Regions from separate parts of the Micromonospora sp. WMMD730 genome, predicted to be linked through region 2. Evidence: riboswitches for the same ligand, from Rfam matches in the RefSeq annotation. Region 2 holds a riboswitch; each other region holds the start of a gene.
The links. A riboswitch is a leader RNA that binds a small molecule or an ion and turns the genes downstream of it on or off. The one in region 2 is predicted to bind cobalamin.

Region 1 (6,917 bases), 2.2 Mb from region 2:
GGACCCGACGGCGTCAGGTCAACAGTGCCGGGCGCAGCTCACCACCCACGTTGATCGTGCCGACGACCCGGTCGCCGGTGAGGTCGAAGACGTCGACCGCCCGGTTGGTACGCATGAGTTCCCGCACCGACGGCGGCAGCGACGGGGGCTCCTTCATCGCCGCCCGGACGTCGCGGGTGGTGGAGATCAGCCGACCGACCAGCGACGCCCCGTCGTGGTCCACCCGCACCCGGCCGTACTCCCAGCCGCAGGTGGTCAGGTCGAGCACCTCGAACAGGCGGGCGAGCAGCGGATGGGGGTCGGTCGCCCGGACGAACTGCGCCGCCCGGGTGCCGACGACCGCGGTGGCGGCGGCGACGTGCACGTAGGGGTGCAGGCCGCCCGGCAGCGCGAACAGCGGCCAGTGCAGCCGTCCACCGGCCTCACGCCACAACGGTCGGTAGTTGCGCCGGTCCACCGGGAACCGGTGCCCGGTACGCCGGTACAGCTCCATCGTCTGGGCCAGCAGGTCCGCGTGGGCCGCGTCGGCGAACTCACCGACGATGCCGGCCGCCACCGCCAGGCCGTCGCCGTCGTCGAGCAGCCCGACCATCGCCGCCACCTGCTCGGCAGGTCGGACGGCCAGGTGGGCGCCGAAGCGCTGCCGTACCTCGGCCGACAGCGCCGCCTGCCGGACCGGATCCTCCTGGACCTGCCGGCCCCCGCCGCCCAGCACCCGCCCGAGCCATCCCATGTCGCCTCGTCTCCGCCGCCCTCACCGACCGCAGCCATGCTAGTGCGGCCCGCCGTCAGAGACAGCGCACGCCGGTCAGTTCCTCGGCGGCCGTCCACAGCCGCCGGCCGACGGCGGGATCGGTGGCCTCCCGGCTGGCCCGCACCTCGGTGACCGGCCCCCGGGTCTGGAAGAACCGGGCCGGGCCGAAGAACTGGCCGCCGTGGACCTGCGGGTCGGTGGCGGCCCGCAGTTGGGGCAGCGCGCCCTGCTCGACCGGTTGGGTGGCCAGCAGGCCGAGCCGGGCGATCATCCGGCCGCGCCGACCCTGGTGGGACCAGGCCCGGGGAGTCAGGTTGGTGCGGGTGACACCGGGATGGGCCAGCACGCTGAGCACCGGCGATCCGGTGGCACGCAGCCGGCGGTCCAGTTCGATGCCGAAGACGGTGGTGGCGAGCTTGGACCTGCCGTACGCGGTGGAGCCCCGGTAGACGCGCTCGCCCATCAGGTCGGCGAAGTCCAGGTGTGCGTTGCGGTGGGTGATCGAGCTGAGGCTGACCACCCGGGCCGCCCGCGCCGCGGCCAGGTTGCCCAGCAGCAGACCGGTCAGCGCGAAGTGGCCCAGCAGGTTGGTGGCGAGGTGCAGCTCGTGGCCGTCCACGCTGGTGCGGCGCGGGCCGAGCAGCACCGCGCCGGCGTTGTTGACCAGCAGGTCGAGCACCGGACGGTCGGCGGCCAGGGCCGCCGCGAACTCCCGTACCGAGGCCAGGGAGGCGAGGTCCAGCTCGCGTACCTCGACGTCGCCGCCCATGCTGTGGGCGGCCCGCCGGCCGGCGGCGGTGTCGCGCACGGCGAGCACGACCCGGGCGCCCCGCCGGGCCAGTGCGGTGGCGGTGACCAGGCCGAGGCCGGAGTTCGCGCCGGTCACGACGGCGGTGCGGCCGTGCTGGTCGGGGATGTGGTCGGCGGTCCAGGTCATCTGCTGCTCCCTGACGGTCGGATCGGACCACCGACGCTAGGGCCCGACCGGGCGGGGCCGGTCGCACCCGGTTGCCTAGGTCCCGCAGACCTACCCACGCCGGTCCGGGCCGCGCCACACTGGCGACATGACCCGTCCGTACGCCCGTGAACTCGGTGACTTCCTGCGTGCCCGGCGCGCCCGGTTGCACCCCCGTGACGTCGGCCTGGAGCCGGGCGGGCGACGCCGGGTCACCGGGCTGCGCCGCGAGGAGCTGGCGCTGCTGGCCGGGTTGAGCACCGACTACTACCAGCGGATGGAGCAGGGCCGGGAGGTGCGCCCGTCCGACGACGTGCTGGACGGGCTCGCCGCCGCGCTCGGCCTCGACGACGCGGAACGCCGGCACCTGTTCACCCTGGCCCGCGCCGCCCGCCGGCCGACGCCCGCCCGGGTCGACCACGGTCCGGAGCGGGTGCCGGAGAGCACCAGGCGGCTGCTGCGGGTGCTGGACACCCCGGCGGTGGTGCTCGGCCGGCACCTGGACCTGCTCGCCTGGAACGCGTGGGCGGTGGCGCTGCTCGGCGATCCGGCGGACCACCCGCCGGACCGGCTCAACATGCTGCTGCTGATGTTCGACGAGGCGGCGACCCCGGTGCGGCGCTGCGCGTCCTGGGAGCAGCAGGCCATGGACTACATCGGCATGATGCGCGCCGCCGTGGCCACGGACCCCACCCACCCCCGGGCCACCGCCGTCGTCGGTGAGCTGAGCATCCGCAGCGCCGAGTTCCGGCGGCTGTGGGCCCGGCACGACGTACGCGGGTCGGTCAGCGGCACCAAGACCTTCCAGGTCCCCGAGGTCGGTGACATCGTCCTGGACTGGGACACCTACCCGCTGCCCGGAAACCCCGGCCCGGTCATGCTGGTCTTCACCGCCGAGCCCGGCAGCGCCGACGCCGACGCGCTGCGGCTGCTGGCGTCACTGCGGGCCACCGGGCGGTCGGATGAGAGTTATCCGACACGCCGACGCGACATCTAGTGTTGCCTCTCCCCCATCTACGCCATATATGGTGTGCCACGCAGCTGGTTCGGCCGGGCCCGGTGGTCCGGTCGAGGCAACAGGGAACCCGGTGGAAATCCGGGACTGCCCCGCAGCGGTAAGTGGGAACGACCGCCGTCATCGAGCACTGGACCGCGAGGTCCGGGAAGCGACGGCCAGTAGGCGACCGACCCCGGTCACGCCCACGAGTCCGAAGACCTGCCAGTGCGCCGTGCGCTGCTGCGCGCGGCGGTCGGAGGTCGCGCGGGACGACCGACGCCAGCACCCGGGCCGGCCGCCGTGCCGCGCCCGTCGGCGTCCTCCCGCGTCCCGATGGCCATCGGTGACAGCGAGGAGAGGTCATGACGAGCACAGCGCAGAGCCCACCGTCCGACGTCGACGGCGCGGAGCCACGCCGGCCCGCGATGCGGGTCCGCAAGCGCGACGGCGACACCGAGCCGGTGGACGTCAACCGGATCGTCACGGCCGTCGCCCGGTGGACCACCGACCTGGACGAGGTCGACCCGCTGCGGGTGGCCACCAGGACGATCAGCGGCCTCTACGACGGGGCGACCACGGCCGAGCTGGACAAGCTGTCGATCCAGACGGCGGCGGAGCTGATCGGCACGGAACCGCAGTACTCCCGCCTGGCGGCCCGGCTACTGGCCGCCTACGTGGACGAGGAGGTCCGTGGGCAGGCGGTGACCTCGTTCAGCGAGTCCATCCGGTACGCCCACGGCCTCGGCCTGATCGCCGACGACACCGCCGCGTTCGTGGCCCGGCACGCACGCCAGCTCGACGACGCCGTCGACCCGGCCGGTGACCTGCGGTTCGAGTACTTCGGGCTGCGTACGGTGGCCGACCGTTACCTGCTGCGGCACCCGCAGTCGCGGCTGGTGGTGGAGACCCCGCAGTACTGGCTGCTGCGGGTGGCCTGCGGGCTGTCCACCACGCCCGACGAGGCGGTCGGGTTCTACCGGCTGATGTCGTCGCTGGCCTATCTGCCGAGTTCCCCGACGTTGTTCAACTCGGGCACCCGGCACACCCAGATGTCGTCGTGTTTCCTGGTCGACTCGCCGCGCGACGAACTGGACTCCATCTACGAGCGCTACCACCAGGTGGCGAAGCTGTCGAAGTTCTCCGGCGGCATCGGCATCTCCTGGTCTCGGGTGCGCGGCCGGGGGGCGCTGATCCGGGGCACCAACGGCCGGTCGAACGGGATCGTGCCGTTCCTGAAGACCCTCGACGCCGGAGTGGCGGCGGTCAACCAGGGCGGCCGGCGCAAGGGGGCGGCCTGCGTCTACCTGGAACCCTGGCACCCGGACGTCGAGGAGTTCCTGGAGCTGCGGGACAACACCGGTGAGGAGGCCCGGCGCACCCACAACCTCAACCTGGCCAACTGGATCCCCGACGAGTTCATGCGCCGGGTCGAGGCCGACGGCGACTGGTCGCTGATCGACCCGTCGGACGCCCCGGAGCTGCCCGACCTGTACGGCGAGGAGTTCGACGCCGCGTACCGGGTCGCCGAGAAGAAGGCGGTCCGCACGGTGAAGGCCCGGGACCTGTACGGGCGGATGATGCGCACCCTGGCGCAGACCGGCAACGGGTGGATGACGTTCAAGGACCCGGCGAACCGGCTGTCCAACCAGACCGGCGTGCCGGGCAACACGATCCACCTGTCCAACCTGTGCACCGAGATCCTGGAGGTCAACAGCGACACCGAGACGGCGGTGTGCAACCTCGGCTCGGTCAACCTCGGCGCGCACCTCACCGACGACGGCGTCGACTGGGACAGGCTGCGCGAAACGGTCCGGACGGCGGTGGTGTTCCTGGACCGGGTGATCGACATCAACTACTACCCGGCCGAGCAGGCGGCGGCGTCCAACCCGCGCTGGCGGCCGGTCGGGCTGGGGCTGATGGGGCTGCAGGACGCATTGTTCGCGCTGCGGCTGCCGTTCGACTCGCCCGGGGCCCGGGAGTTGTCCACCCGGGTCCAGGAGGAGATCTTCCTGACCGCCCTGGAGACCTCGACCGGCCTGGCCGAACGGTTCGGCGCGCACCCGGCGTACCCGCAGACCCGGGCGGCCCGGGGTGACCTGCACCCGGACCTGTGGGGGGTCGAGCCCACCCAGACCGCGCGGTGGGCGGCGCTGCGCAGCCGGATCGCCGCGCACGGCCTGCGCAACTCGCTGCTGGTGGCGATCGCCCCGACCGCCACGATCGCGTCGATCGCCGGCTGTTACGAGTGCATCGAGCCGCAGGTGTCCAACCTGTTCAAGCGCGAGACCATGTCCGGGGAGTTCCTGCAGATCAACACCTATCTGGTACGCGAGCTGAAGGCGCGCGGCCTGTGGACGGCGGAGATCCGCGACCAGATCAAGCGGGCCGAGGGTTCGGTGCAGGGCATCGTCGACCTGCCCGCCGAGGTGCGGGAGTTGTTCCGGACCGCGTGGGAGCTGCCGCAGCGGGCGCTGATCGACCTGGCCGCCGCGCGGGCGCCGTACGTCGACCAGTCGCAGTCGCTGAACCTGTTCCTCAGCGCGCCGACCATCGGCAAGCTGTCCTCGATGTACCTGTACGCCTGGAAGTCCGGGCTGAAGACCACCTACTACCTGCGGTCGCGTCCGGCGACCCGGATCCAGCAGGCCACCGTCACCGTCGCCCCGGTCGTGGCGGCCGACGCCGAGGCGCTGGCCTGTTCCCTGGAGAACCCCGAGAGCTGCGAGGCGTGCCAGTGACCACCGTCGACGAAACCCGCACCGCCGGGCGGCAGCTGCTGCTCGACCCCGGCATGGACCTCACCCTGCGGCCGATGCGCTACCCGCACTTCTTCGACCGGTTCAAGGACGCCATCCGCAACACCTGGACGGTGGAGGAGGTCGACCTGCACTCCGACCTGGCCGACCTGGAGCGGCTGTCGCCGGCCGAGCGGCACCTGGTGTCCCGGCTGGTGGCGTTCTTCGCCACCGGTGACACGATCGTCGCCAACAACCTGGTGCTCAACCTCTATCAGCACGTCAACTCTCCCGAAGGCCGGCTCTACCTGTCCCGGCAGCTCTTCGAGGAAGCCGTGCACGTGCAGTTCTACCTGAACCTGCTCGACACGTACGTCCCCGACGAGCAGGAACGGTTCGCCGCGTTCGCCGCCATCGAGAACATCCCGTCGATCCGGCGCAAGGCCGAGTTCTGCTTCCGCTGGATCGACTCGGTCTTCGAGCTGCGGGAGCTGCGTACCCGCGCGGACCGGCGGGCGTTCCTGCTGAACCTGATCTGCTTCGCCGCCTGCATCGAGGGGCTGTTCTTCTACGGCGCGTTCGCCTACGTCTACTTCCTGCGGTCCCGGGGCCTGCTCAACGGGTTGGCGTCGGGCACCAACTGGGTGTTCCGCGACGAGTCGATGCACATGGCGTTCGCCTTCGACGTGGTGGAGACCGCCCGGCGGGAGGAGCCGGACCTGTTCGACGCCGACCTGGAACGTCAGGTGACCGAGATGCTCGCCGAGGCCGTCGAGTGCGAGGTGCAGTTCGCCGAGGACCTGCTCGACCAGGGCGTGTCGGGGCTGTCGCTTGTGGACATGCGGGCCTACCTGGAACACGTCGCCGACCGGCGGCTCGCCCAGCTCGGCATCGCGCCGCGCTACGGCGCGCAGAACCCGTTCGCGTTCATGGATCTACAGGACGTGCAGGAGCTGTCGAACTTCTTCGAGCGTCGGGTGTCGGCCTACCAGGTGGGGGTCAGCGGCAGCGTCACCTTCGACGACGACTTCTGACCGGCGCGGCCGGGGCCCGGTCCGGTGGTCACACACCCCCACCGGACCGGGCCTGGCCGTCCGCTCAGGGGCCGGCGTTGCCGAACACCTCGATTTCGGCGAGGCCGACGTTGACGGTGCCGCCGCCGACCCCGGTGACGGTGAGCTTGACGCTGGTCACCGTCTTCGCCGCCGGGAGGATGACCTCCGTCGGGCCGCCGCCGTTGTCCAGGGCGCCGACGGCCGTGGAGGTGCCGTCGCTGAACAGCAGGGTGCCGCCGGTGATCTGGTCGTTGGGGTTGGGTCGGTCGTAGAGGACCACCCGGCGGACGGTGCGCGGGCCCGGCCAGCTCAGGGTGAGCTGGGTGCCGACGCCGCCGTAGACGGTCGCCCACTCCCGGGTCTGGTCGTCGGGCCAGCCGGCGATCACCCCGTCGACGGCCTTGGCCGCCGTCTGCCCGCT
Region 2 (6,917 bases):
ACACCCCCGGGCCGACGCCCCGGCGGTAGCCGATCGCGGCAAGGTCGTCGAGGATCTCCATCTTCGAACGCGACGCCTCGATGCTGGTGACGTCCGCGTCGAGCGCGTCGATGGCGGTGATCACCTCACCGAACTCGCTGTAGCACAGGTGGGTGTGGATCTGGGTGTCGTCGGCGACGCCGCCGGTGGCCAGCCGGAACGCGCCGACCGCCCAGTCCAGGTACGCCTTCTGGTCGGCCCGACGCAGCGGCAGGGTCTCGCGGAGGGCAGGCTCGTCAACCTGAATGATCCGGATACCGGCGGCCTCCAGGTCGCGGCACTCGTCGCGCAGCGCGAGCGCCACCTGGTCGGCGGTGTCGGCCAACGGCTGGTCGGTCCGGACGAACGACCAGGCCAGGATAGTGACCGGCCCGGTGAGCATGCCCTTGACCGGACGGTCGGTCAGCGACTGGGCATAGGTGGACCACGCGACGGTCATCGGTGCCCGGCGGGCCACGTCACCGTGGATGATCGGCGGTCGGACACAACGGGACCCGTAGGACTGCACCCAGCCGTGGGCGGTGGCGGCGAAACCGTCGAGTTGTTCGCCGAAGTACTGGACCATGTCGTTGCGTTCCGGCTCACCGTGCACCAGCACATCCAGACCCAGCCGCTCCTGCAACCGGATGACCTGCTCCACCTCGGCGCGCATCCGCTGCGTGTAGCCGGCGTCGTCGAGGGTGCCGGCGCGGTGCGCGGCACGGGCCCGGCGCAGCTCGGCGGTCTGCGGGAACGAACCGATCGTGGTGGTCGGCAGGTCCGGCAGCCCCAGCCGTTCCTGCTGGCGGGCGGCCCGCTCGGCGTAGTCGCCACGGTGCCGGTCGGCAGGGCGCAGCGCAGCCAACCGCCCACGCACGTCATCGTGCCGCCACGCCGACGGGACGGGCGGCAGCGGGGCGGGCAGGCTGGTGGTGCCGTCGCGCAGCGCACGCCCGAGCAGGACCACCTCGTCGACCTTCTGCCGGGCGAACGCGAGCCGCGCGGACAACTCCGGGTCGAGGGAGGTCTCGGCCGACAGGTCGACCGGCACGTGCAGCAGCGAACAGGACGTGGACACCGCCACGTGGTCGGCCAGCCCGGCGACCGTGGCACCGGCGGCGACGGCCGCCCGCAGATCCGTGCGCCAGATGTTGCGCCCGTCGACCAGGCCGGCGACGACGGTCTTGCCGCGCAGGGGACCGGCGGCGGCGAGCCGGCGCAGATTGCCCGGGCCGGCGACCAGATCCAGGCCGACCGCCTCGACCGACGTGTCCAGCAGCGCCGGCAGGGCGTCGCCGAGGTCACCGAAGTAGGTCGCGACGAAGATCCGGGGACGACGGGGCAGCGCACCGAGACGTTGGTAGGCGTGCCGCAGGCCGTCGATCTCAGCCGCGGTGCGGTCCGCGACGTAGGCGGGTTCGTCCAGTTGGACCCAGGCCACGCCCGCGTCGGCCAGGGCGGTGAGGATCCGGGCGTACGTGTCGACCAGGTCGTCGAGCCGGGCGAACGGATCGTCACCCTTGGCCAGCAACAGGAAGGTGGCCGGACCCACCAGCACCGGTCGGGTGGCGATGCCCAGGTCACGCGCCTGCGCGTACTCGCTCAGCGCCTTCGCCGGGTCCGCCGCGAACACGGTGTCGGGGTCGATCTCCGGCACCAGGTAGTGGTAGTTGGTGTCGAACCACTTGGTGAGTTCCAGCGCGGGCGCGGCATCGACGCCACGGGCCATGGCGAAGTAGGTGTCGAGTCGACCGAGGCCGAGCCGGGCGAACCGGCGGGGGACCGCCCCCACCGCGACGGCGGTGTCGAGCACGTGGTCGTAGTAGGAGAACGTGTTGGACGGGATCGCATCGAGGCGGGCGTCGCGCAGCGTCCGCCACACCTCGGCACGCAGCCCGACGGCCACGGCTTCCAACTCGGTGGCGTCCAGCGTGCCGGCCCAGTACGCCTCGACGGCCTTCTTCCACTCGCGGTGGGCGCCGATACGGGGATAGCCGAGCACGGTGCTCTGCCCGAATGAGGTGGTCACAGGTGGTCCTTCCCTCGCGGTGTCCGACGACCACCGAGAGGAAGCGCGGATACGCCACGGCGTAACCGGCATTCCGCCCTGGCCCTCCCGAGAGGCCGCCGACGGCGCGCACCGGCGGCACGCGCAGCGCTGGCAGGTCTTCGGACTCGTGGGCGTCGTACTCAGACCTACTGGCCGTCGCTTCCCAGACCCTGCGGTCCAGTGCTTCATTGACGGCGGTCGTTCCCACTCACCGCTGCGGGGCAGTCCCGGTCTCACACCGGGTTCCCTCTTACGACGCCCCACCCGAAAACGGGGGAGGCGAACCAGCACCGCCCGCGATCCTACGCCCCACCGACTCCTGCTGCAGGCGGCGTCCGAGGCGCGGGACAGGATTCGCGGTACTCGGTCATGGGTGGCCAGCCGCCTCAGCCGTCTGTGCGGCCTCAGGATCCTCCGCCTCGCGGACCCGAGGCGGGTCACAGCGCGATGGTCGCCGAGCCGCCAGCGTTTTCACCACCGGTGTGGGCGTCGCACCTTGCATCCGTCTCGCTGCCTTCGCTCGCCCATCATGGCCACCAGGATGCACCCGCTCGGTTGCCCGTGGTGCGGCGCGGTGAGCGAGCCGCTGGGGGTGACAGCGGGCAGGGGGCCGCGCGAGCTCGGGTTCCGGTCGGTGCCGTCGGCACGTCTGGTGGTGCCGACGGCACCGACCGGATGACCACCGCCGTCAGCTGTCGGGCGGGGTGGCGGTGACGGCGACGAGCAGGGACAGTTCCCGCACGAGATCGTCCATGGACTGGCCGCTCTGCGCGCGGAGCAGTCCGAGGCTCAGGTCTGCCAGGAGGTAGAAGCCGAGGCTCTTGGCCTGCTCGGAACCGAACGCGGCGAGTAGCTCCTCGGCGCCGCCGAGGTCACCGCGGTGCTTGGCCGCGATGACCCCGGCGGCGCGTTGGACCAGTTCGGCCGCTGCCGGGGTGGGGCTGGTCACGCCGATCAGATCTTTGGCGTGGTGGCGCGGGCGGCGTCGAAGCGGGCGATCACGTCCGACCAGTTGACCAGGTTCCACAGCCGGTCGACGTAGTCCGGCCGGACGTTTTTGTACTGCAGGTAGTAGGCGTGCTCCCAGGCGTCGAAGACCAGCAGCGGAATGGAGCCCTGGCCGACGTTGCCGTGGTGGTCGTAGACCTGCTCGACGATCAGCCGCTGTCCGAGCGGTTCCCAGGCCAGCACGCCCCATCCGGAGCCCTGCACGCCCTTGGTGGCGGCGGACAGCTGCCCGGCGAACGCGTCGAACGTGCCGAAGTGCTCCTCGATCGCGGCGGCGAGCTCGCCGTCGGGACGGTCACCGCCGTGCGGGGAGAGGTTGCCCCAGAAGATCGTGTGCAGCACGTGCCCGGACAGGTTGAACGCGAACGTCTTCTCCAAACCGACAAGCGTGGAGAAGTCCCCCTTCGCCCGGGCCTCGGCGAGCTGCTCCAGGCCGTCGTTGGCGCCCTTGACGTAGGTGGCGTGGTGCTTGTCGTGATGCAGCTCCAGGATCTGCCCCGACATGGCCGGCTCCAGGGCGCCGTAGTCGTAGGGCAGATCGGGCAGGGTGTAAACCGCCATCAGAACTCCTCGGGGTTGCTGCCAAGTTGATGCTCTTGCCACTATTTTGCAATAGAACCGAGGATCGTGCGGGGAGGAGCGGCGGTTGACCACATCGGAGACCGAGCGGGTGAACGCCGCGGTGCAGCGATTACGCCGAGCTGGCCTGCGTAACACCGCAGCCCGGCGCGGAGTACTCGACCAACTCGCCCATGCCGTAGGCGGCCGCGGGCATCTCACCGTGAACGAGCTGTATCGAGCCCTCCTCGCCCGTGGTGTGGCCGTGGAACTGTCAACGGTGCATCGGGTGCTGCGGCAACTGGTCGAGCTGGGCATCGCCCACACCGTGCCGGTCGGCAGGACGACGACCTTCGGGCTCGCCGACGACGCCCATCACCACGCCGTCTGCGGCACCTGCGGCGACATGCGGCAGTTGCCGGCCGAGGCCGTCGCGGCGAGCGTGGCCGCCGCCCGCGCGGTCGGGATCGACACAGAACTATCCGGCCAGGCCGGCGGTGTCGTGGTCTACGGGCGGTGTGCGCGGTGCCTAACAGCGGCCGGCTGAGGACCGCACCCGCCGGTACGCCCCCCTCCCCGGTGTCGGTCGGACCCGAGCATCCGGCACGCGCTCACCGCACCGGCGTGGGCAACCGCGGCGGCCTGACCGACAGCTACTCGCTGGCCCTCCGCGCAACAGCACTTGCCAACACACAACTCGAAGACCGCACGGACGCACAGGCACTGCTGGCGGGCCAGCCTCTGCTCCGCGACGTCGTCACGGAAGCCGACCTGCACACACTGCGAGTGGCGGGGCACCGACTGCGCGAGGTGTTCCAGACCGTGGCAGCCGGCCATGAGCAGGAGGCGATCGACCGGCTCAACGGCCTGCTGACCCGTCATCGGGTCCGGCTGATGATCTCCGGTACCTGCGCGGTCGACTGGCATATCCATGTCGCCGCGTCCGGCACCCCTGCAGCCGAGTACCTTGCCGCCGCCCTGTGGGGATTCACTGTGTGGCTGTGTGAACGGGGCATCAACCGGCTGGGCGTCTGCGCGGAACCCCGATGCCACAGCGTGTTCCTCGACGACAGCAGCAACCGATGCCGCCGGTTCTGCTCCGAGCGGTGCGCCACCCGCAACCACGTCCGGGCCCACCGCGCCAGACGCCGCGCCACCCACCCTCCGACCGTCGCCCGACCAGACCCCGTGCACAGCCAACAGGATCACCCAGCAGGAGAACCCATACTGCCAAGAGTTGGCAATTGCCTATGATAGGCAACTGTGCAGACCTCGACCGGCACTCCGCGCCCGATCACCCGTTACGGCACCCCTGTGCTGCATCGCCGCTGTGTCGAGGTGACCGACTTCGACGACGCCCTCGCCCAGCTCGTCGCCGACATGTTCGCCAGCATGTACGCCGCCCACGGCGTCGGTCTGGCCGCCAACCAGATCGGTGTGGACGCGCGGATCTTCGTCGTCGACTGCCCCGACGCCACCGGTACCCACACCGTCGCCGCCGTCATCAACCCGGTTCTGCACCTACCGGAGCAACGCGAGTTGGTGACCGACTCCGAGGGCTGCCTTTCCGTGCCCGGCCAACACGCCGACCTGGCCCGCTGCGCCACCGCCACCGTGACCGGCTTCGACGTCCAAGGCCAAAAGATCCGGCTGGACGGCACCGGCACCCTCGCCCGCTGCTTCCAACACGAGGTCGACCACCTCGACGGCCTCGCCTACGTCGACCGGCTTCCCACCAAACTCCGCAAACAGATCCTCGCCGCCAGCGCCGAACACCCCGGCGTCGGCGCCGGCACGGCGCAGGACGCCTGACCGATGCCGGTCGTCCTCGGCATCGAAACCTCCTGCGACGAGACCGGCGTCGGCATCGTCGCCGACGGCGTCCTGCTCGGCGACGCCCTCGCCACCAGCATGGACGAACACGCCCGCTTCGGCGGCGTCGTACCCGAAATTGCCGCCCGTGCCCACCTGCACGCCGTCACCCCCATGGTCCGGCACGCCCTCGACCGCGCCGGGATCAGCTTCGGCGACATCGACGCCGTCGCCGCCACCGCAGGCCCCGGCCTCGCCACCGCCGTGCAGGTAGGCCTCGCTGCAGGCAAGGCATACGCCCTCAGCCTCGGCGTACCCCTCTACGGCGTTCACCACCTCGCCGGCCACGCCGCCGTCGACACCCTCGAACACGGGCCCCTACCCCGCCGCTGCGTCGCACTCATCGTCTCCGGCGGACACACCTCACTCCTCCTACTCGGCGACCTCGCCCGCGACCCCGTCATCCACCTTGGTGACACCGTCGACGACGCCGCCGGCGAAGCCTTCGACAAAGTCGCCCGCCTCCTCGGACTGCCCTACCCCGGCGGACCCGCCATCGACCGCGTCGCCCGCGACGGCAACCCCGACGCCATCACCTTCCCCCGCCCCATGACCAGCCCCCACGACCCGCCCTACCAATTCTCCTTCTCCGGCCTCAAAACCGCCGTCGCCCGCTGGATCGAGAAGCACGCCGACCAGCCCGTACCCGTGGCCGACGTGGCCGCCTCCTTCCAGGAGGCCGCCGCGGACACCCTGTCGAAGCTGCCGACGAGGTGTCGGATGTGTCCTCGGTGAGGCGGCGGGGAGCGGGTGGTTGGGCTGCCGTTGCCGTGGCGCGTTGGGCGAGGGCGGTGGCGCGTCGGGCGTTGACCTCGGCGATCCAGGCGGCGACGGTGGCGGGGTCGCCTCCGGCGTCGGCGATGGCGTGGTGCTGGGCGAGTTTGGCGTCGCAGGCGGCAATGGTCTTGTTCGCGGCAGTGATCTCTGGAGCGACGTTGCTGGTTCCGGTGTGGGGTTGAGCGGCGTGAATTCGGTGGATCGTGTCGGTGAGCCGGTGCGGGGCGACTGCTTTGAGGAGCCAGTTGTCGAGTGCGGGTTCGTTGGGGTAGCGACACCGGTAGTAGGCGCTCTCGTGCGCCTGGTGGCTTTGCATCTTGCGTCCGCACAGCCGCAGAGCATGAGTCCGCGGAGGATGTAGGGGCGGCGGACCCTTCACTGTCGGGTGCCGGTGCGGCCTCGGCCGCTGGCGGCCATGGTCTGTTGGACCAGTTCGAAGTCGTTGACGGTGACGAGCGGTGGGTGGTCAATGGCGTCGGACCCATACCCAGGAGGCTTTGTCGTTCCAGGGGTCTGCTGCACCACCCTGTTCAGGTTGACACACTCACCCCGCCTCGCCCGGTCCCGGCGACGGGATCGGCGGACGTCCCGGTCGCCGTGGCCCGCTTCAGCCGCTGAGCCGGCCCTTGCCGGT
Region 3 (6,917 bases), 2.4 Mb from region 2:
GCGGATGACCGCGACGCTGCGGTGTCCGGACGGCGGATGCGGCACCGACCCCGGCTGGCTGCTGCACCGACCGGTGCCGGAGCTGACCGGTGGTGCGGCCTCCGGCTGGACCAGCGCCGCCGGTCCGGTGACCGTGACCGACGACGAGGTGCGGCTGCCGGCCGTACCCGACCTGGCCGCCGTCGAACTGGACCTGGTCACCGCGGGCCGGGCGGACCGGATCGTCTCCCCCCGGCTGGCCCGGCTCTTCGCCGGCATCCGGCACGGCGGGCCGCGTTTCCAGATGCTGCCGTCGAGTTGGCAGGTCGACCCGGACGACACCCTCGCCAACGGGGTGGTCAACTGCGTCTCCGCCAGCCTGTATCTCGAACGGGAGTGCCGGGCGATGGGGTACGAGGCGTACGCCCGAGGGGGTTGGCTGATCGGCATGATGGACCTCGACCACGCCTGGCTGGAGGTGCGCGACGACGACGGCCGGATCAAGGCGGTGGACCCGGTGATGGCGCTGCTGGCCCGGCTGCTTCCCGGCGACCGGACCGCCTTCGAGGAGTTCTGCATCGGCTCCAGCCTCAACCGGGTGTTGCCCTGCGCGTGCCGGGCGGAGGGTCCGATGGCGGTACACCACTGCGGGGGCCAAACCCGTCCGCTCACGGTGGGCACCACCATCAAACCGCTGCGGCCCGGCCGACCCCGGGCTGATGGACCACTGCCGTGACCGTCGGGTCCAGGGTGTACCGCACGGGCACCGAGGCCCGCTATCCGGCCATCACCCAACGGGGCACCCTGAAACCGACCCAGCTGGTGCACCTCCTCGACGAGGTCTCCGCCGGCTGGTGGCGAGAGACGGCCGGACTCGACCGCTGGTCCTACTTCGAACGGCACCGGGTCCGCGCCGTGGTGCGGTACGTGCAGGCGTACACCCCGCCGGTGCGGGTGCTGCCCGGAGCGCCGCTCGACGCCGAACTGGCCGTCACCCTCGGCGTCGACCGGCGTGGCTGGTACGGCGGGCACGACGAGCTGACCCTGCGCGACGCCGACGGCACCGTGGTGGCGGTGTGGACCAGCCGGTGGACCTGGTTGGACGCCGGCGCCGGGGCACGACCCACACCGCGCACCGAGGCGCCCCCGGGCTTCGGCGGCGACTCGCCGCTGCTGCCGGAGCTGCCGCGACGACCCCGCAGCGGCGGAACCGAGACGGCGGCTTTCACCTTCAGCGACCGGGAGACGGATCTGAACGACCACGTCTTCTTCGCGTGCTACCTGGAGCGCGGCGAGAACGCGCTGGCCGACGCGGGGGTGCCGCCCGGCCGCACCGACACCAGCCGGTGCTGGTACCTGCGACCGGCGCAGGCCGGTCAGTCGATCACACCGGCGGTCACCGAGACCGCCCATGGGCACGTCGTCGAGCTGCGCTTCGGCGCGGGCGGCTTCCCGGCGGCGGTCTGCGAGTACGCCAGCATCGAGCGGTGACCGACCCGAGCCGGGGGAGGCCGGTCGGGATCGGACCGATGTCAGCCGCTCACCGCCGCCGGGATCGCCGCCGCGCTCACTCGCGGAACGCCTCGGTCGCGGCGGTCCGCCGGTTCCACATCGCGACGGCCACCGGATCGCCCCAGCGCACGCAGAAGTCACGACACCGCAGGCACATCCGGACCATGGCCGCCTGCCGCTCGCCCCAGCCCGGACGCTCGCCGTAGCCGGTGAAGAGGTGATCGAGGTGATCGACCGCCAGGGGATGGTGCATCCGTACGATCCACTCGGTCCACGCGAGGTCCTCGACCGCCGGGCCGAGATGGCACAGCTCCCAGTCGATGACCGCCAGCACCTCGTCGACCGCCTCGTTCACCAGGATGTTCTGCGGGCCGAAGTCGCCGTGCACGATCACCTCGCCGGTGCCGGGAAGACCCGGCACCGTCGCGGGGTCGACGTCGGACAGCCGTCGCCGGGCCTGGCCGCACAGCCGCAGGACTGCAGCGGCGTGACCACCGTCCAGGGCGTCCTGCGCATGCCAACCGGCGACCTCCGCGACGGCAAGCTCGCCGTCGGGGGCCGCCCGGACCTCCGGGACGGGAAAGCTGCCGGCCAGCCCGGACAGTGCGGCCCGCTCGACCGTGAAGCGCTGTCCGGCATCGGGCCCCAGGTAGGACTTGCGCACCGTGCCGGCCACCCGGCTGGTCGCGTTGGTGTATCCGTGCGGCAGCCTCAGCTCCTCGTCGCCGGCCGTCTCGGTCATGCCGTTCTCCCTCTCCGTCGTTCGACGCGCCCGGACCGGACGGACCTCGCCGGCACCGGCTCGTACGGTCGCCGCGCCGCCGTCGCGGACCACGACATCACGTCCCGAAGCCACGGTCTCGAACACCGTGTCGCTGCGCAACGGGTCCGGCACCTCGACCCCGACGTGCTCCTCCCGCCGCACGGGAGTCCAGCGACCGAAGCGCGCCTCGTCGTAGGCCTGGCAGCCGGCCACCTCGGCGAGGACGTCGCACACCCCGGCGTCCACGTGGACGCCGGAACACGGGGACCCGCTGCGTGTGCTGTCGGGTCGGGCCGTGGCCGGCCGGCGTCGGTGGTGCGGGTTAGCATCGGCGACGGCATGATCGTGCGAGGTGCCCCGCGCATGCGGGGAGAATCGGGAAGCCGGTGTGATTCCGGCACGGGCCCGCCGCGGTGACCGGGGAGCGACCGTCCAGGCGCGAGGAGCGCAGCCACTGGCCCAAGGGCTGGGAAGGCGGACGGGTAGGCGTTGATCCGGGAGTCCGAAGACCGGCCTCGCGTCGAGCGCCCACCCGTCGGGGGTGGGCCGAGCGCAGCGGGAGCCTGCCTGTGGAACTCTACGACGCCATCCACCGCCGCCGGGACGTCCGGGCCGAGTTCACCGGGGAGCCGGTGCCGGCCGACACCCTGCACCGGATTCTCGACGCCGCGCACGCCGCGCCCAGCGTCGGCAACTCGCAGCCGTGGGATTTCGTCCTGGTCCGGGACCCGGCCGTCCGTCGCCGGTTCCATCGGCACGTGCAGGCCGAGCGGGCGACGTTCGCCGCCACTCTGGACGGTGCGGCGGCCGAGCGGTTCGCGCGTATCAAGATCGACGGGGTGCTGGAGTCGACGCTGTCGGTGGTCGTCACCTACGACCCGCAGCGCGGCGGCCCGGCGGTGCTCGGGCGGCACGCCATCGCCGACGCGGGCCTCTACTCGGTCTGCCTGGCCATCCAGAACCTCTGGCTCGCCGCCACCGCCGAAGGGCTGGGCGTCGGGTGGGTGTCCTTCTACCGGGAGCCGTTCCTGGCCGAGCTGCTGGGTGTGCCGGCCGGCATCCGGCCGGTGGCCTGGCTCTGCGTCGGGCCGGTCACCCACCTGGAGGCCGTGCCCGATCTGGAGCGGCACGGGTGGCGGCGGCGCAGGCCCCTCACCGAGGCGATCCACCACGACCGGTGGCTACGGCGGGGGACCGACCAACCGAACAGCTAATTCGGGTACGTCGATGCGACAGCTAGGCTGGCGTCGCACTGAGTCATCGCTCGGCTACGTTGGGAGGAGTTTCATGCGTACCACCGTCAAGGTGTTGGCGGCGTCCGCGCTCGCCGCCCTGAGCCTCGCCGCCGCCGGCGCCACGCCGGCTCTCGCCGCCGCCCCGGCTCCCTTCTGCGAGTCCGGCGCGTCGCAGTTCTACTGCGACGCCAGCAGCACCGGCACGACGACCTGGAGCATCACCTGGTACTCCGGCAGTGTCGGCACCTTCACGACCGCCGGGCCGACTCTCTTCGCCACCTGCCCGGCCAGCAACCTCGGCCACCCCGTGCGGGCCAGCTACAGCTACGTCGACGGCGGCACCACCCAGTACAGCGGCACCACCCAGTTCATCTGCCGCAGCGGCTCCTGGCAGTAGGGCCGTCCGGCGTCCGGCGTACGCGCGGGTGACGCGCGTACGCCGGACGGGCTCTGGTGTGACCACCACCCGGGCGTCGACGCCGGACTTTCCGGGACCACCGGCACCGACGACCGGACGCCGGTCACGTCGTGGTGATGGCCGCAGCTCGTGAGTAGCTGTACAGGATGTATCCCCGGTAGACGGCGGCGTGGAACAGGTAATGCGCGATGCCCACCATCTCACCGTCGCGCCGTGCGCAGATGCCCCGGATCTGTTCGCCGTCCACCAGGCGCTGCCACGTGCGTTCGTAGCCCTCGTCGTCGACCTCGGTCGCGGGTCGATCCGGCCGGCCCGCCCAGTGCGCGGGGAAACGCCGGGTCAAACCCTCCCACTCTTCGCGGTCACGTCCAGTCAACGAGTCGATGCTCACCACGGCCGTCATCCTCGCATCACCTCCCGCACTGCGGAGGGCGTCGGACGCGGTGTCCGGCGGACCGGACGCCACCTCGGTGCACCAACACTGCCGGGTGGGCAGGTATGGGTTTGTATGGGGATCCCCCGCACGGCCCGACGTCACGCGACGCTCGTCGGCGAGGCCCGCCCCGAGGGCGGGCGCCGAGCTATTCCACCTGCGGTGGGAGGGAACGATGATGAGATTGCTACCGCGAGGACACCGGTCACCATCCGGGCTGGTGGGCATCACGATCGCGGCGGTACTGCTGGGGATGGGGGTACATGCCAGCGGGGAGGGGAGACCCCCGGCTGCCCAGGGGGATCTTCAGGACTGGCATTCGACGATGGTGAAGGTGCCGCGGCCGTCGGCGCAGGGGTGCTTCACCGCAGCCTATCCCGAACTGGTGTGGCAGAAGACCGGGTGCGTGGCCCCGCCGTCGGCTCCGATGGCCCCGAACCTCGAACAGGCTCCCCGGCGGGACGTCGGGGGCGGGATCGGGATCGTGACGGGAAGGCCGACGGGTGCCGGTCCGATCACCCGCGCGTCCGGCAGTTTCGAGAAGGTCAACCAGCAGAACCTGAGCGTGACCAGCGTCCCGACCGACGGGCCGACCATGCCGGGCAGCTACTCGTTCCAGCTCAACACCAACCACCTCCGGGTCCAGGAGTGCAACGGTTCACCGACCGCCGGCCTGTGCCGGGGCTGGAAGCAGTTCGTGTTCGCCAACGACGGCACCAGGGGCGGCAATCCCAACCCGGATCCCAGCCCCAGCCGCCTCTACGTCGAGTACTGGCTGCTGCACTACAACCCGGACCCGGGCCAGCCGTGCCCACCGGGGTGGACCGAGGCACCGGACGACTCAGAGACCCACTGCTCGCGCAAGACCGACGCGATCCAGCTGCCCTACCTGCCGATCCAGAGCATGGCGAAGCCGGCCCTGCGACTGGACGGCTCGGTCGCGAAGACGGCCGATGGGCAGGAGACCGACACCGTCACCTTCAACGACGGGTCGGGGCGGATCTACTCGTCCACGGGAGCGGGCATCCTCCACGCTCTGCCACCGGATCCCCAGGAACCCGCCTCGGAGTGGACGCAGGTCGAGTTCAACGTGTTCGGCTACGGCCACGGCTCAACGGCGAAGTTCAATCCCGAGGCGAGCTTCAACGTCCGCACGACCGTCGAGGACGGCAGCCCGGTCAGGCCCGACTGTCAGAACTTCGGCTTCAGCAGTGAGCGGAACAACCTCAACTTCGGCCCCCCGGGTCCGGTCCCGTCGAGCCCGGCGCCGGCCGTCGTCATCAACGAGTCGGTCCAGGGTCCGGCGGCGGCGTCGGCCTGTCGCATCGCCGCGGTCATCGGCGACACCCACCAGTACACGTTCGGCGGTCTGTTCTACGACTTCCAGGCCACGGGCGACTTCGTCGAGGCCCAGGCCGGTTCGACGTTCGAGGTGCAGACCCGCAAGGCGCCCGGTGGCTCGACCTGGCCCAACACCTCGGTCAACCGGTCGGTCGCGCTGAGGATGGGCAACGCGAGGCTGGCACTGTGCGACGGGACACGGCTGGTGGTGAACGGCACCACCACCAGCCTGCCGACCGGCGGGTCACTGCTGCTGCCCAACGGGGTGGCGATCGACCGCGTCAACAACGTGTACACGTTCAAGGACCCGTCGGGTAACAGCGTCCGCGCCACCGCCAACACGGGGTACCTCGACCTGGGCATCGGCGTCGGACCCGGGACGCCGACGGTGCGCGGCCTCCTGGGCAACCCCGATGACGATCCGCACTACCTCGAGGTCAAGGGCGGCGGCGCCCTGCGCGTGCCGCTCTCCCATGCCGACCTCTACGACAGGTTCGGCAACAGTTGGCGGGTCAGCCCTTCCGCCACCCTGCTGCAACCCTGCACCGCCGTCGCCGTGGGTAACCCGACGGCACCGTTCTACGCCGGCAACCTCAACCAGAACACCAGGCTGTGGGCGCAGGAGCTCTGCCGCACCCGGCAGGTCGCCACGCTGTGGCTGGACACGTGCGCCCTGGACGTCGGCGTGCTCGGCGCGTCCGCCGCCACCGTCTACGTCGGACTGCAACGACCGGACGTCGACGCCAATCCCGTGCAGCCACCGGTCTGCGTACCCGGCACCACCCATCCGACCTGCCCCACCCCGACGTGTTCCCCGGCGGGATGTCGACGGGCCGGCGGGTGACCCCAGCCGCCACGCGTGCGGTCTCCGGAGATCAGGGCAGCTCCGGGGACCGCACGGTCAGCTCCGGGGGACCTGCGTCGTCGAGGGCGGCGAGGCAGGCGCGGATCTGGTCGGCTTCGGGGGTGCCGAGGTCCGTGTAGATGGTCAGGGCCTGCCGGTAGTGGTCGCGGGCCCGATCGTGCCGGTCGAGGGCGCGGTGGGCGCCGGCGAGCCCGGCCTGGGCACGGGCCCGCTGGTCCCGGGCGCCGATCTCGGCGGCGATGGTGTGGGCGGCACCCCGGTCGTCTGCAGGATCGTCAGGGCCTGCCGATGATGTCGGGCGGCCTCGGTGGCCTGTCCGAGGTGGCGGTGGAGGGTGCCGAGCCCGTCCAGGGCCCAGGCCTCGCCGTTGC

Region 1: it holds a riboswitch for cobalamin, as region 2 does, so the genes downstream of both, ACN265_RS10205 (ribonucleoside-diphosphate reductase subunit alpha) here and metE (5-methyltetrahydropteroyltriglutamate--homocysteine S-methyltransferase) in region 2, are expected to answer to the same signal.
Region 3: it holds a riboswitch for cobalamin, as region 2 does, so the genes downstream of both, bluB (5,6-dimethylbenzimidazole synthase) here and metE (5-methyltetrahydropteroyltriglutamate--homocysteine S-methyltransferase) in region 2, are expected to answer to the same signal.

The regions. Positions count from the first base shown of each region.
Region 1 covers NZ_JBMHML010000002.1:2,279,630-2,286,546, reverse strand. The annotation lists gene ACN265_RS10220 (hypothetical protein) at 14-733, opposite strand; gene ACN265_RS10215 (oxidoreductase) at 789-1,691, opposite strand; gene ACN265_RS10210 (helix-turn-helix transcriptional regulator) at 1,819-2,706, shown strand; cobalamin riboswitch at 2,734-2,947, shown strand; gene ACN265_RS10205 (ribonucleoside-diphosphate reductase subunit alpha) at 3,069-5,444, shown strand; gene ACN265_RS10200 (ribonucleotide-diphosphate reductase subunit beta) at 5,498-6,475, shown strand; gene ACN265_RS10195 (PIG-L family deacetylase) at 6,540-6,917, opposite strand, start outside.
Region 2 covers NZ_JBMHML010000002.1:4,491,490-4,498,406, reverse strand. The annotation lists gene metE (5-methyltetrahydropteroyltriglutamate--homocysteine S-methyltransferase) at 1-2,047, opposite strand, end outside; cobalamin riboswitch at 2,162-2,372, opposite strand; gene ACN265_RS19250 (hypothetical protein) at 2,757-3,017, opposite strand; gene ACN265_RS19245 (superoxide dismutase) at 3,023-3,637, opposite strand; gene ACN265_RS19240 (Fur family transcriptional regulator) at 3,723-4,181, shown strand; gene ACN265_RS19235 (CGNR zinc finger domain-containing protein) at 4,259-4,888, shown strand; gene def (peptide deformylase) at 4,898-5,446, shown strand; partial or broken gene tsaD (tRNA (adenosine(37)-N6)-threonylcarbamoyltransferase complex transferase subunit TsaD) at 5,450-6,226, shown strand.
Region 3 covers NZ_JBMHML010000002.1:2,117,526-2,124,442, forward strand. The annotation lists gene ACN265_RS09485 (hypothetical protein) at 1-715, shown strand, start outside; gene ACN265_RS09490 (hypothetical protein) at 712-1,470, shown strand; gene ACN265_RS09495 (phosphotransferase) at 1,547-2,500, opposite strand; cobalamin riboswitch at 2,589-2,786, shown strand; gene bluB (5,6-dimethylbenzimidazole synthase) at 2,824-3,468, shown strand; gene ACN265_RS09505 (hypothetical protein) at 3,542-3,886, shown strand; gene ACN265_RS09510 (GNAT family N-acetyltransferase) at 4,011-4,310, opposite strand; gene ACN265_RS09515 (hypothetical protein) at 4,666-6,525, shown strand; gene ACN265_RS09520 (tetratricopeptide repeat protein) at 6,670-6,917, opposite strand, start outside.